Regions from separate parts of the Companilactobacillus zhachilii genome, predicted to be linked through region 2. Evidence: a T-box and tRNA genes for the amino acid it is inferred to sense, from the RefSeq annotation. Region 2 holds a T-box; the other holds one or more tRNA genes.
The links. The T-box of region 2 lies ahead of leuS (leucine--tRNA ligase). A T-box ahead of a tRNA ligase gene usually reads a tRNA of that ligase, here a tRNA-Leu.
Positions count from the first base shown of each region.

Region 1: it has a tRNA-Leu gene. The T-box ahead of leuS (leucine--tRNA ligase) is inferred to sense a tRNA for this amino acid. The anticodon was not compared.

Region 1 covers NZ_CP031933.2:629,058-635,458, reverse strand. Annotated here, with positions in the region: gene D1B17_RS12680 (SLAP domain-containing protein) at 1-325, opposite strand, end outside; gene D1B17_RS02740 (SLAP domain-containing protein) at 816-1,343, opposite strand; gene D1B17_RS02735 (SLAP domain-containing protein) at 1,722-2,222, opposite strand; gene D1B17_RS02730 (helix-turn-helix domain-containing protein) at 2,353-3,153, opposite strand; tRNA gene D1B17_RS02725 (tRNA-Leu) at 3,797-3,882, opposite strand; gene D1B17_RS02720 (SprT family protein) at 4,290-4,748, opposite strand; gene D1B17_RS02715 (hypothetical protein) at 4,748-5,182, opposite strand; gene D1B17_RS02710 (glycosyltransferase family 2 protein) at 5,188-6,168, opposite strand; gene D1B17_RS02705 (hypothetical protein) at 6,161-6,401, opposite strand, start outside.
Region 2 covers NZ_CP031933.2:980,620-987,020, reverse strand. Annotated here, with positions in the region: gene leuS (leucine--tRNA ligase) at 377-2,791, opposite strand; T-box leader at 2,835-3,046, opposite strand; gene D1B17_RS04345 (glucosaminidase domain-containing protein) at 3,045-4,304, opposite strand; gene D1B17_RS04340 (phosphatase PAP2 family protein) at 4,385-5,035, shown strand; gene D1B17_RS04335 (MDR family MFS transporter) at 4,982-6,401, opposite strand, start outside.

The DNA of each region.
Region 1 (6,401 bases), 350 kb from region 2:
TCGTTGTACCTGATGTACTCGAGGTACTTGGAGCTGTTGTCGTTGCGCTTGGTGTGCTTGAAGTACTTGATGTTGCTGTGCTTGGCGCTGTCGTCGTTGTACTTGGTGTGCTCATAGTACTTGATGTTGTCGTGCTTGGAGTACTTGTTGTACTTGGAGTGCTTGTTGTACTTGATGCTGTGCTTACAGGTGTAGCACTTGTTGTAGTTGTTGTGGATGAAGTAGTTGTACTTTGTGGTGCTGTGCTTGCTTGCGTAGTAGTTGATGTAGTATCGCCAGTCGTTGCAGCCTTAGCCGTCTGACTCGATAATGTTGTTAATAACATAGCAGAAAATAACGTGGCTCCTAAATAAATAAATTTTTTGTTCGATTGCATATTAAATTTCCTTCTTTCAAATTTTGACGCTAGTCTAATTCAAAAGTTTTTAGATACCAACCAATTAATATCCGTTCAAAAATCATATTATATAGTTTTCTTACTGCCACAAGGGATTCAGTAATCAAATGTATACTGGTTGTAAAAAATAATCACTTTTTTTCAGCTCTAAAAATAAAAAAAGCTATGGATTTTTATCATTCCATAGTTTTTATTCCATTTTAGGAAAACGGTTCTTACAAAAACTGAATCAAAAATGACACCAAATGATAGTAAACTACGAATTGTATTAAGGAATGACCTCATATATATATTAAATAATCTTTAAGTACATTTGGCAGTGTACATAAAAATTGGTTATACAAAAAAAGATATCAACGGTCGGCATACCGAAGATATCATTAGTAATTCACACACATAAGCAAAAAATAAAAGTAAATTAAATTGTAGCGCTAAATGATTGTTCCACAACATCATACATGGCAACGTATTGATCAGGAGCAACGCGCAAGAATGGGACACCATTCGAATAATTAATTTCAGTGTCAGTAGCCCATTTACTATTTGGAGCAAGCTGAATGTCATTTCTTTGAACTAAATTATGATCGTAAACATTTACGTTTTTATCAGAACCGTCGAGTGATTGAACTTTAATAGTCATTCGACGGTTTTTGTATGCAAAACTGTCCTTAGTGCTAAGGAATCCATTAGTTGATACTTGATAGTAATCTGATCCGTTGATACTTTGTGTCTTAGCAACTTGCCAAGTACTATTTTTATCTAAAGCAACATCTGTTTTGTTACCATCTTTGTCATAAACTTGGGCAACATCGCTACTTACTTGAGCATAAGTTCCCTTTTGAGTAACTGATTGGGCATTGACATCAGTTACAGAACTAGCGGCAGTGGCAACTGCACTTCCAGTACCTAATAGCGCACAGGCTAATAATAAAATTGTTTTTTTCATAATTAATGACCTCTATATATATATTTTCTTAAATCTTAATCCCTTAAATACACCATTTTTTGGCAGAAAAATAGTGTACACAAAAATTGGATTTTCTATACAAAAAAATTTATTTTCTTAGTAATTCACACATTTGCTTATACAGATTTGGCATTATCATAAGCAACTTTATAGTACAAGGTATTGAGCAATAATTCAACATAATTTTGTGAATATTGACACTTTTTCTATAAATTTATTTATATATTTGATATTCCAATTTTATCAAAAAACGATATCATCCTAGTGCCATCTACTTTTGTAGACCTATGCCTTTCCCAAATAAAAAAAGAGTATTTCAAAAAAAAAATTTTTGAAGTACCCTTTTAAAAACTAGTATTATTTTTCTGTGAATGATTGTTGGATCACGTTCCACATACCTACATATTCATCCGTAGCAACACGCACAAATGGCATCCCATCTGGAGTCGTAATTACACGGTCTGAATACCAGTAAGTACCTGGAGCCAAAGCAACACATGAGCTTTCAACGAAGTCGTGGTTATACACTGGAACGTCTTCGTCAGTCTCTACTCTGATAACTTCTGGTCTATCACGATACATATAACTATCACTTGAACTTAAATACTCGTCATTTCCAATCTGATAATAATCTTTACCATCAAAAGTTGTGGTTCTCCCAAGTACCCAACAACTATTCTCCGGTTCGGATTTACCTAATGCATCTCCTGAAGAATTGTATACCTCCGCAGAACGTGCACTCACATCAACAAAATATCCGCTAGTTACGGACTCAGCCTTGACACTTTGGATTGGTAAAAATGAAAATCCCATTCCTAGTAGAATTGCAAAAAAAGCTACTACAACTTTTCTTTTCATTTTTAATACTTCCTTAGTCTCCTTAGACTAGTTAAAGTATATTATGTTTAAACATATTCAACAATTTTCAAGCTTACTTATATATTTATAAAAAAAATCATCAGCCAATATAGACTGGTGATTTTTTTATTTATTGTAAATTCATTTTGGCGAGTAATGAATCGTTATTATTTGCCTTAGCTAAGTAAAAAGCCAACTTATAATAATCATCATAACTGGCTTCTTTTCCATTGCCATTCTTAATTGCCATCGCAGCTTGATAGTTGAGCTCATCTAGAAAATATGACACATGCTTCTTTTGTGCATATTTTAATCCTGAACGACTGAAGTTAAGTGCTTCTTCGAATAATTTCATCTCATTGTATGCTTCTGCTAGCGTCTTGCAAATGAAAATAATTTCTAAATCACTCGCATTGGATACCTTAGAACCCTTTTCCGCAGCATCATCAATCATTTGGAAATAATATTGTGCACGATCATTGTGCTTTTCTTTTAGATAATTTAAACCTTTGAATAAATAAGCCAACAAAGTATAAATATCATCCATGGACGACTTCGTGAACTGTAATACTTTATCCAAATCAAACAAAGAAACATCCAAATTATCATCCCAGAAGTCCACGACCCCTTTGATCAATTCGTACTGTTTCATATCATTGTTACTAAGCTTTCCTTCCAGCTTTGACATTCTTTCATCGATATCCGTAATCCGATCAAGTAAAACATCTCGTTCGATTTCGTCTAAGATACTCTCTTCTTTTGCGGACGAATCATTTGAGAAGTCACTAAAAACGTCATTCAAAGTTAGACCTAACTTTAAACAAATTTTAATCAAAATATTAACCGTTGGCGCAATATTATGTTTTTCAATTTTACTAATCGTATTTTGAGTACAAATATCGTTAGCTAACTCAATTTGCGTAAAATTCATTTCTCGTCTTTTATTATAAATAATAGATCCAAGAAACAATTGCAACACGCTCCCATCTATCGTAATGACATTTATCAATAATACTATACCACCACATTTAAAAATATATGCTTTTATCTTAAATAATTAATTTAAAAAGAAAATATATTTTATAAAATTTGCACTTGCACAATTTTTCTTGTATATAATAACCATTTTTAAAGAATTGGATGTGTCTTCAAATTATTTATATTATGGATATATGCCGTCTCCAGATTCGGACAGTGGTCACTGGCGGTGCGGAACGGCCCGAGCCAAGGTCTCGGACCTCGGTTTAAGCCTTGCAAGTTCGGCAAGTCTTAAACACGCCCGGTGGTGTAAGAGCTAAAGCTCTAACGCCACTTTCACTGCCAGTAACCACTGTCCGAATCTTCCGACTAGTACCTTATTAACTAAAATATCTCAAATTCTTTTCATGGCTTTTGTTACTATCTTAATAGGATTCTGGAACAACTATACTATTAAAATATTTATCCGTATTAGAATAGATTCTTATCAGACTAACTTGAAGGCAAACCCTAGTTACTTCATTTAACATTAGATAATACATGAACCAACACAACAAAAAAAAGCAGTCAGACAAAATGTCCAACTACTTTTGTGATGCGGGTAAGAAGATTCGAACTTCCACGGAGAAAATTCTCCACAAGATCCTTAGTCTTGCGCGTCTGCCAATTCCGCCATACCCGCATGCACGTTCTACTATACACATAAATAAAAATAATTTCAAGCAGTATTTGGGGTTCTTTACCAACTTTGATTCACTTCAAATTTATATTTCATATGAAGTAGAACTTATTTAGCTAATTCCTGAGTTATACCACACTAAAAGCAATTAATATATTGGTACTCTAATCGTTATTAATATATAAACTAGTAAATTTTAATAGCGATTTATTCAAACCGAAGACCCACCTAGCCGGAAGGAGTCAAAAAATTAGGTCGCTATGAAGGTGGTGTAAGAGCTTTAGCTCTTACACCACGGGACGACTTTTGAAATTCGCGTACTTTGCGAAGTTCAAAATCGAGACTTGAGACCTTGGCTCAAGTCGGTCCCCATAGCGACCTAATTTTCTGACTCCTGGAGGCGGCATATTTCAAATTTGAATATCTTTGATATATTTCAACCTACCTCGACATTTGCCACAAACAAATTTCGTTGTATTAATTTTTTTAACGCGTTGATAAATATGATGACACTTATCACACTCATAAATATGATAAGTCTTAACTTTAACTGCACTTCGAATCGGTGAAAACCGTAAACCACCAACCTGCTTCAGCAATATCTTAAACGAACGATCACGATGCTGTGCTGGAAGTCCGTCATTATATAAATGATAATGACACAACTCATGCTTAATAACTCCAACCAAAGTATCCATCCCAAATTGTTGATAAATTTTAGGATTGATATCAATGTGTCGATCTTTCAAATGAAATCTACCGCCGGTCGTTTTCAGTCGAGAATTAAAACATGCTTGATGAATAAAAGGCTTCCCAAAATATTCTTGGGAAACCTTTTTGATTAATTCAGTTAATTCTTGATTATTCATTAAGCCAAGTCAGTCAACTTTTGAATTAATTTAGAAAACTTATCCATATATTCATCTTGCTTCTTTTCTGATTCATCAAAAGCATGACGGTCAACTTTTTTATCATCACCGATACTTGCAGTCATTTCACCGCAACCTTCAACATACTTCTTGAATGCGGAAACAAGTGAAATATGTGTTCCCATTAAACGAGCAGGTGCTTTACCTTTTTCAAGTTTAGCTAAAACTTCTTGATAATTCTTAGTTCCAGTTGTGAAATCTTTTTGAATCTTTGTATATTCAACATCATCGATTTGATCAACTTTACTACGATCCAAGGCATCACGAACTTTTTCATATTCAGGATTTAGTTTATCTTGTTCTTCTTGAATGGATTGAACAGTATTGTTGATCAATTGACCATATTGCATAGCTTTCTTTTGTGCGGCATTCATAATAATTACCTCTTGTTTTCTTCTTGTGTTTTTTCAGTATAAATATCACGTTCAATTGTAAATCTTGGACGTTGTTTTACTTCATTAAAAATCTTACCAACGTACTCGCCGATTACACTAACACTAATTAATTGTACACCACCCAGTGCCCAAATAGATATCATTAATGACGACCAACCAGGGATTACATCTCCATTGATTTTACGAATAAAACTATAAATCAAAAGCAATAAACTAATGAAGACGATGAAGAACCCTAGTCCCATAATCAGCTTGATTGGTACGATTGAAAATGATGTAACACCATCCATCGCAAATTTAAGCATTTTTCGTAAAGGATATTTTGACTCGCCAGCAAATCGTTCTTTACGAGCATAATAAACTTTGGCTGATTTGAACCCAACCAAGGGCACAATTCCACGTAAAAACAAATTTCGTTCACGATAACTTAACAATACCTTGCAAGCACGCTGACTCATCAAACGATAATCCGCTGAATCCGGAACTAATTTAACACCTAAAAAGCCCATGAATTTATAAAACATTTCGGCTGTATCACGCTTGAAAGCTGTATCAGTATCACGATTATTTCTAACGCCATAAACAACTTCGGCTCCATCAAGATATTCATCAACCATCTTAGGAATGGCATTGACATCATCTTGTAAGTCAGCATCTATCGTTATAACGGCATCTGAATCTTTCGATGCACTCGTAACTCCGGCCAATAGAGCACCCTGATGACCAAAATTACGACTCAATTTAACACCCGATACCAAATCAGATTTCTTAGAAAACTCATCAATCAATGACCAAGTTTTATCCTTACTACCATCGTCAACAAAAACAATTTTACTTGTTGGCTTAATCTTTTTCTCACCAATTAAACCTTCAACAATGGCGGTCAATTCTTTTGTCGTTTCATGTAGTACCTCTTCCTCATTGTAACAAGGTACTACGATACTTAATTTAAATAAATCAGACATTCATTTTCCCCCACTTTGATCTTATCCATTCGCAAATTGTAAACAGGCCTAAACCGCCAATAATAGCGATAATAGGTAAAAATTCAAGTCGATATCTGCCTTGCACTTCAATTAACAATTGTACGACAGCATAGGCCATAAGTGGTAGTACTAACAAGAATGTTTTTATATTTGGGTTGTCCTTAAAAAGTCGTAAAGAACCAATCCATGACAAGATAATCAAAACGACCGTT
Region 2 (6,401 bases):
TTAAGATTCAAATTGGTTTTATTGAAAGCGTTTCTTCAAAACAGAAAAATATTTTCTACACTATCCCTTACCTTTTTCTGAATAACTCTCAATCGGTGTTAAAAATCGTGCCACAAATATACCAATTTTTACAAAATACTAAAATTGTAAAGTAACAAAATAATCAAAAAATGCTAAAATATGTTTGTTGAATGTTGGAAAGTAAACATTTCAAAACAAACTCACCTAAAATCTCTATTTTGCAATTATTCATGATTTGAAATTCCTTCATATAATATAAACGCTTGAACAATCAATTTGTGTTTACTTTCCAATTTGTCATCTAAAAAAAGGCTTCGGATTAATTTCCGAAGCCTTTTTTGTGTCTTTAATTCAATTATTTAACAACGATGTTAACAATCTTATTAGGAATAACAATTACCTTGACAATATTTTTACCATCAATGAACTTTTGAACTTTTTCATCAGTTGTTGCAAGTTTTTCAAGTTCTTCTTTAGCTGTACCATTAGCAACTTGAAGCTTGTCTCTTAGCTTACCGTTAACTTGAACGATAATTTCAACTGTATCAGAAACTAATTTAGCTTCATCATAGGTTGGCCATTTAGCGTATGAAATTGAATCTGTGTGGCCAAATTTACTCCACAACTCTTCCATCATATGTGGTGCAATTGGAGCTAACAATTGAACTAATCCTTCAGCATAAGCCTTTGGCATTGTATCAACTTTGTGAGCTTCATTAACGAAGACCATCATTTGTGAGATAGCTGTATTGAAACGTAAGGCATCGTAGTCTTCAGTAACTTTCTTAACAGTTTCGTTATAAACTTTATCAAGTTTACCGTCATTTTCATCAGTAACATAGTCATCTTTCAAGGTGCTGTAATCATCATCATTGATAAACAAGTTCCAAACACGATCCAAAAACTTAGATGAACCGGACAAGCCATTTTCTGACCAAGCAATTGAAGCATCCAAAGGACCCATAAACATTTCATAAGTTCTCAATGTATCGGCACCATATTGTTCAACTACATCATCAGGATTAACGACATTACCCTTTGATTTAGACATCTTTTCGTGACCTTTTCCAAGAATCATCCCTTGGTTAAAGAGTTTTTGGAAAGGTTCTTTAGTTGGGACAACACCCAAATCATATAATACCTTGTGCCAGAAACGAGCATACAACAAGTGAAGTACGGCATGTTCTGCTCCACCGATATATAGATCAACTGGCAACCATTGTTTCAATAAATCATAGTCAGCCAATTCTTTATCATTATTAGGATCGATATATCTCAAGTAATACCATGATGAACCAGCCCATTGTGGCATTGTATTTGTTTCACGACGACCTTTACGGCCATTCTTATCGACAACGTTAACCCAATCCGTCAAATTAGCTAGTGGGCTTTCACCGGTACCTGATGGCTTAATATCTGAATCCATTGGTAATTTAAGTGGTAACTCATCTTCTGGAACTAATGAAGTTGTCCCATCTTCCCAATGAATAACAGGAATTGGTTCACCCCAATATCTTTGACGTGAAAAGACCCAGTCACGTAGACGATAGTTAACTTTCTTTTCACCAAAGCCTTTGTCTTCCATATATTCAATGGCACGTTGAATGGCATCTTCTTTGTGCAAACCATCTAAGAAATCAGAATTAATATGCTTGCCATCAGCCGTTATAACGCCATCATCAAGGTTACCCTCAATCACTTGTTGCATTGGAAGATCGAACTTCTTAGCAAAGTCATAATCACGTTCATCATGTGCAGGCACTGCCATAACTGCTCCAGTACCATAAGTAACCAAAACATAATCTGAAATCCAAATTGGAATTCTCTTACCATTAATTGGGTTAATTGCATATGCACCAGTGAAGACACCAGTCTTTTCATCATTCAAATCAGTTCTATCAAGATCTGATTTATGTGAAACTTCTTCCTTATATGCATCAACCGCGGCTTTTTGTTCAGGTGTAGTAATCTTATCAACTAGCTTATGTTCCGGTGCTAAAGTCATATATTCAACACCAAAAATTGTATCTGGTCTAGTTGTAAAGACATTGATCTTATCATCTGAATCAGCCACATCAAATGTCACTTGTGCCCCAACTGAGCGTCCAATCCAATTTCTTTGCATTTCCTTGATATTTTCTGGCCAATCGATATCGTCCAAATCATCAAGTAATCTGTCAGCATAAGCAGTGATTTTCAACATCCATTGACGCATTGGCTTTCTAACAACTGGGAAACCACCACGTTCTGTCTTACCGTCAATAATTTCCTCATTGGCAACCACTGTACCTAGATCTGGTGACCAGTTAACTAGTGTTTCTGATTCATAAGCCAAACCTTTTTTGTACATTTGTTCGAAAATCCATTGAGTCCATTTGTAGAACTTAGGATCAGTCGTACGAACTTCGCGGTCCCAGTCATATGAGAAACCTAAAGAATTGATTTGACGCTTGAAGTTATTAATATTTTTTTCAGTGAAGTCAGCGGGGTTATTACCAGTGTTCAAAGCATATTGTTCTGCTGGCAAACCAAAGGCATCAAAGCCCATTGGATGTAAAACATTATATCCTTGAGCACGCTTCATACGAGCGATGATATCTGTGGCTGTGTAACCTTCTGGATGTCCCACATGAAGACCTTGGCCTGATGGATATGGAAACATATCTAGCGCATAAAAATTCTTCTTATTTGGATCCTGAGTTGTCTTAAAAGTTTGGTTTTCTTTCCAATACTTTTGCCATTTCTTTTCCACGGTATTGTGATTGTACATATTTTTCCTCCTATACAAAAAAAGTCCTATGATTATTAATTAATCATAGGACGAGTTATCGCGTTACCACCTAAGTTCCGTACCTAAATAAGCACGACTCTTGAAATCCTTAACGAGGATTAGGCGCAGTCACTTACTTTGGTTCGGCAACTATTGTTAGTGGACGAGTTCGAAAACAAAAACTTACGCATTCACAGCAACATACGCTTTCTGAAAAGTTTTTTATTATCTACTACTTCCGTTGTTTTATATCTTATACCAATAATGATTGTCCGACAACCAATAAATCTGAATTTAAGTTATTTAATTGGCGTACGTTATCAACAGTTGTACCTGCTTGTGAGGCAATAGAGTCAATCGTATCACCGCTTTGAACGGTTACTGATTTACTTTTTTGACTGCCTGAATCATTTGAGTCATTGGCACTATAATCATTTTGAACATTGATTGACGATGAATCAGAATCTGAATCATTTGATGGTACATACTTCTTCACACCGTTACGTTCATCTTGCACAATTACCGGTGCTTGTTGACTGCCGTAAGCATCTCCAACGTTACCTGTATCTTGTGTCGATGTATTCTTATTCGACAAATTACTCATTGATAATGGTTGACCATCAGCTCCAATAACTTGTCTAACAACTAGTGTCTTACCAGCATAAAGATAATTATCCGTCTTCAAATTATTTAAGCTCATCAACGTATCAGTCGTCATGTTAAATTTATCGGCAATTGACTGTAAAGTATCACCTTGAGCGACTGTGTATGTCTGATCCTTATCAGTAGCAGCAGTGTCAAATTGTGTCAAATTATACTTTTCGATGACACTATTGAGCTTGTCTGCATAAGTTGTATCGGTAGCATAACGGCCCGTTAGATACTTTGTAGCATCCTTGTATGAGTTAGTATTGCTCTTCCAAGTACCAGCATACATTTGGGAATTACCGGAAGTTCCACCCCGAAGTAAGGATACATAATCTTCAAGTGATTCCTTATATGAAGGATACTTTCTAAAGTCGGAACTGATTGAATAAAGACTACCTGTTCCGTCATCTTCTTGCGTACCCATATTAACTGATGCACCCTTATAATCACCTTTAATCCCGAAAAGATTATAATTGGGAGCACTAGCCAAACCACTAGTTCCCCAGCCACTTTCAACTAATGCTTGAGCAATCATAACTGATGCGTACAAGTCGTTATTAGAAGCCAACTTACGTGCTGAATTACCAATGTAATCAATAAACTGTTGGTCTCCAACACCGGTTGATGTAACTGGAGTTGCTACTGCTGCTGAATTTTGATTCAACAAATTACTTACAGATAAAGCTTCGGCTTTAACAGGCGTTGGAGCAGAAATATTGGCAACCTCAGCCACTGTTGCACCAACAAACATGCTTGATCCTAAAATCGACATATTCTTGCGTAAGTTTGCGTTCTTACTCTTTTTATTATTTAATCTAGTCAAACGACTATCTTCGATTTTGCGTTCATGACGTGTCATAACCATAAATATCTGCTCTCCCTCAAAATCTTTATACTTTATTATATTTCTTAACAAAAACTTAAACAATAGAGAGATCAAAAAATATGAAAATATCTAAGAAAATATCCATCCTAGCAATATCTTTACTAATAATCTTTACTATTTGGGCAATCAATGTCGCCATCCAATCCCAATTTATTAAAAACTTCGATTCACTATTGATCAGTCAGATTTATCATCACAATAATTGGACACTAAGCTTTTTTGAACCGTTAACAAATATCGGTGATACTTTCGCAACCATTCTTGTAACCGCAATCATCTTCTTGCTATTAATCGTTAAAAGATATTATTATGCCGCTATTTATTTAGTGTTGAATAAAGTTATTGTCGCTGGACTTAATAGTCTTATCAAAATTATTGTTGAACGCCCTCGTCCTAGCCATACACATTATGTTTATGCTGGAGGATATAGTTTTCCCAGCGGTCATTCAGCCAGTTCGTTCGCACTTTATATCTCGATAATGATTATTAGTTTATATATTTTCAGAAAAATCAAATTAAAAATAACCATTAGTACAATATGTATTCTGATGGTATTTTTAATCGGATATAGTCGTATCTTTCTAGGAGTTCACTATCCAAGTGATGTTCTAGGTGGATACCTACTTGCAGCTACTATCCTGACTTTCAATACTCTATTATTTAGAACCAAGAATCTTTCGATTCTTCAATTCCAAGGCGTTAAGAATTAGTCCCACTATTAATAGTACAAGAGTAGCAACGTAAATGTTGTGCAATCCAGAAAAAAGAATTTGTCTCATTTTGGGTAAAAGCTGATGTGGCAAGCTATTTGCCGTTTGTGGATCAATCAATTTGTTCATCATATCAATGGTAATACCTTTATTTTCAGCTGCACCTTTGGCTAAAGCAGTATTTAAAACAATTCCGCAAACAGAAACCATCATTGATTGGCCAATTGTTCTAAGCAAAGTATTAAAACTTGTTGCCACACCGACGTTCTCTGGTTCAACAACTGTTTGAGCAGTAACCGTTGTTGTCGTAATCGTTAGACCAAAACCAAGTCCAGCTATTCCAGCTAACATACAGAAGTACCAAAATGGCGTAGTTGGACCAGCAGCTAACAATAGACCATTAGCAATGGCTAAGAAGAATAAACTAATGTAAATGACACGATTTGGTGCCATTTTTTTAATTAACGTCCCAGCCCAGAATGATCCAAAGATCCAAACAATTGAACTTGGGGTAACAGCAAATCCACCCATTGATGGACTTAGTCCTAGAATTCCTTGCATCCAAGTAGGAATATAAGCTTCAAATCCGATTAAAAAGCCACTGACAAGTAAAGCTAAGACGTTTTGAATCACGAACGTCTTATTTTTGAATAATTCCAATGGCAAAATGGGATCACTCACATGTCTTTCTACATGAATAAAGACAAATATTGAAATAACGGAGATGGCTGCTAGACCTAATGGCAACCAAATTGATGAGCCACCAATGTTTTGTAATGCCAACATTAATGGCAACAAAACAAGAATCAGCATGATCGTACCCATATAATCAATTTTCAGTTTTTCATGTTCACGTTTTTCTTCCTTAAAGAAAATCCAAATGAGGGCCATCGTCAATAAACCAACTGGCAGATTGATTAAAAATACCCAGTGCCAACTAAGTTTTTCAACAATGAAACCACCTAATAACGGTGCAATAACGGCGGCAATTCCCCATGCCGATCCGTTTAATCCTAAAATACGAGCACGTTTTTCTAGTGGATAAATATCAGCAATAATTGTAAACGTTAGTGGCTGAATGGCACCAGAACCAATACCTTGAATCACTCGCGCTAAAATAAGCGTCAACATGGAATTTGACATCGCACAGAGTGTTGAACCGATAACAAAAATAACTAAACCAATTAAAAGGACTGGCTTACGTCCTACAATATCTGATAACTTCCCATAAATTGGTGTTGCTACTGCTGTCATTAATAAATAAATTGAGAAAACCCAATTCATCAAACTGACCCCATGCAAACTCCCGATAATTGTCGGCATGGCGGTCGAAACAATTGTTCCCTCAATTGCCGTCATAAATGTC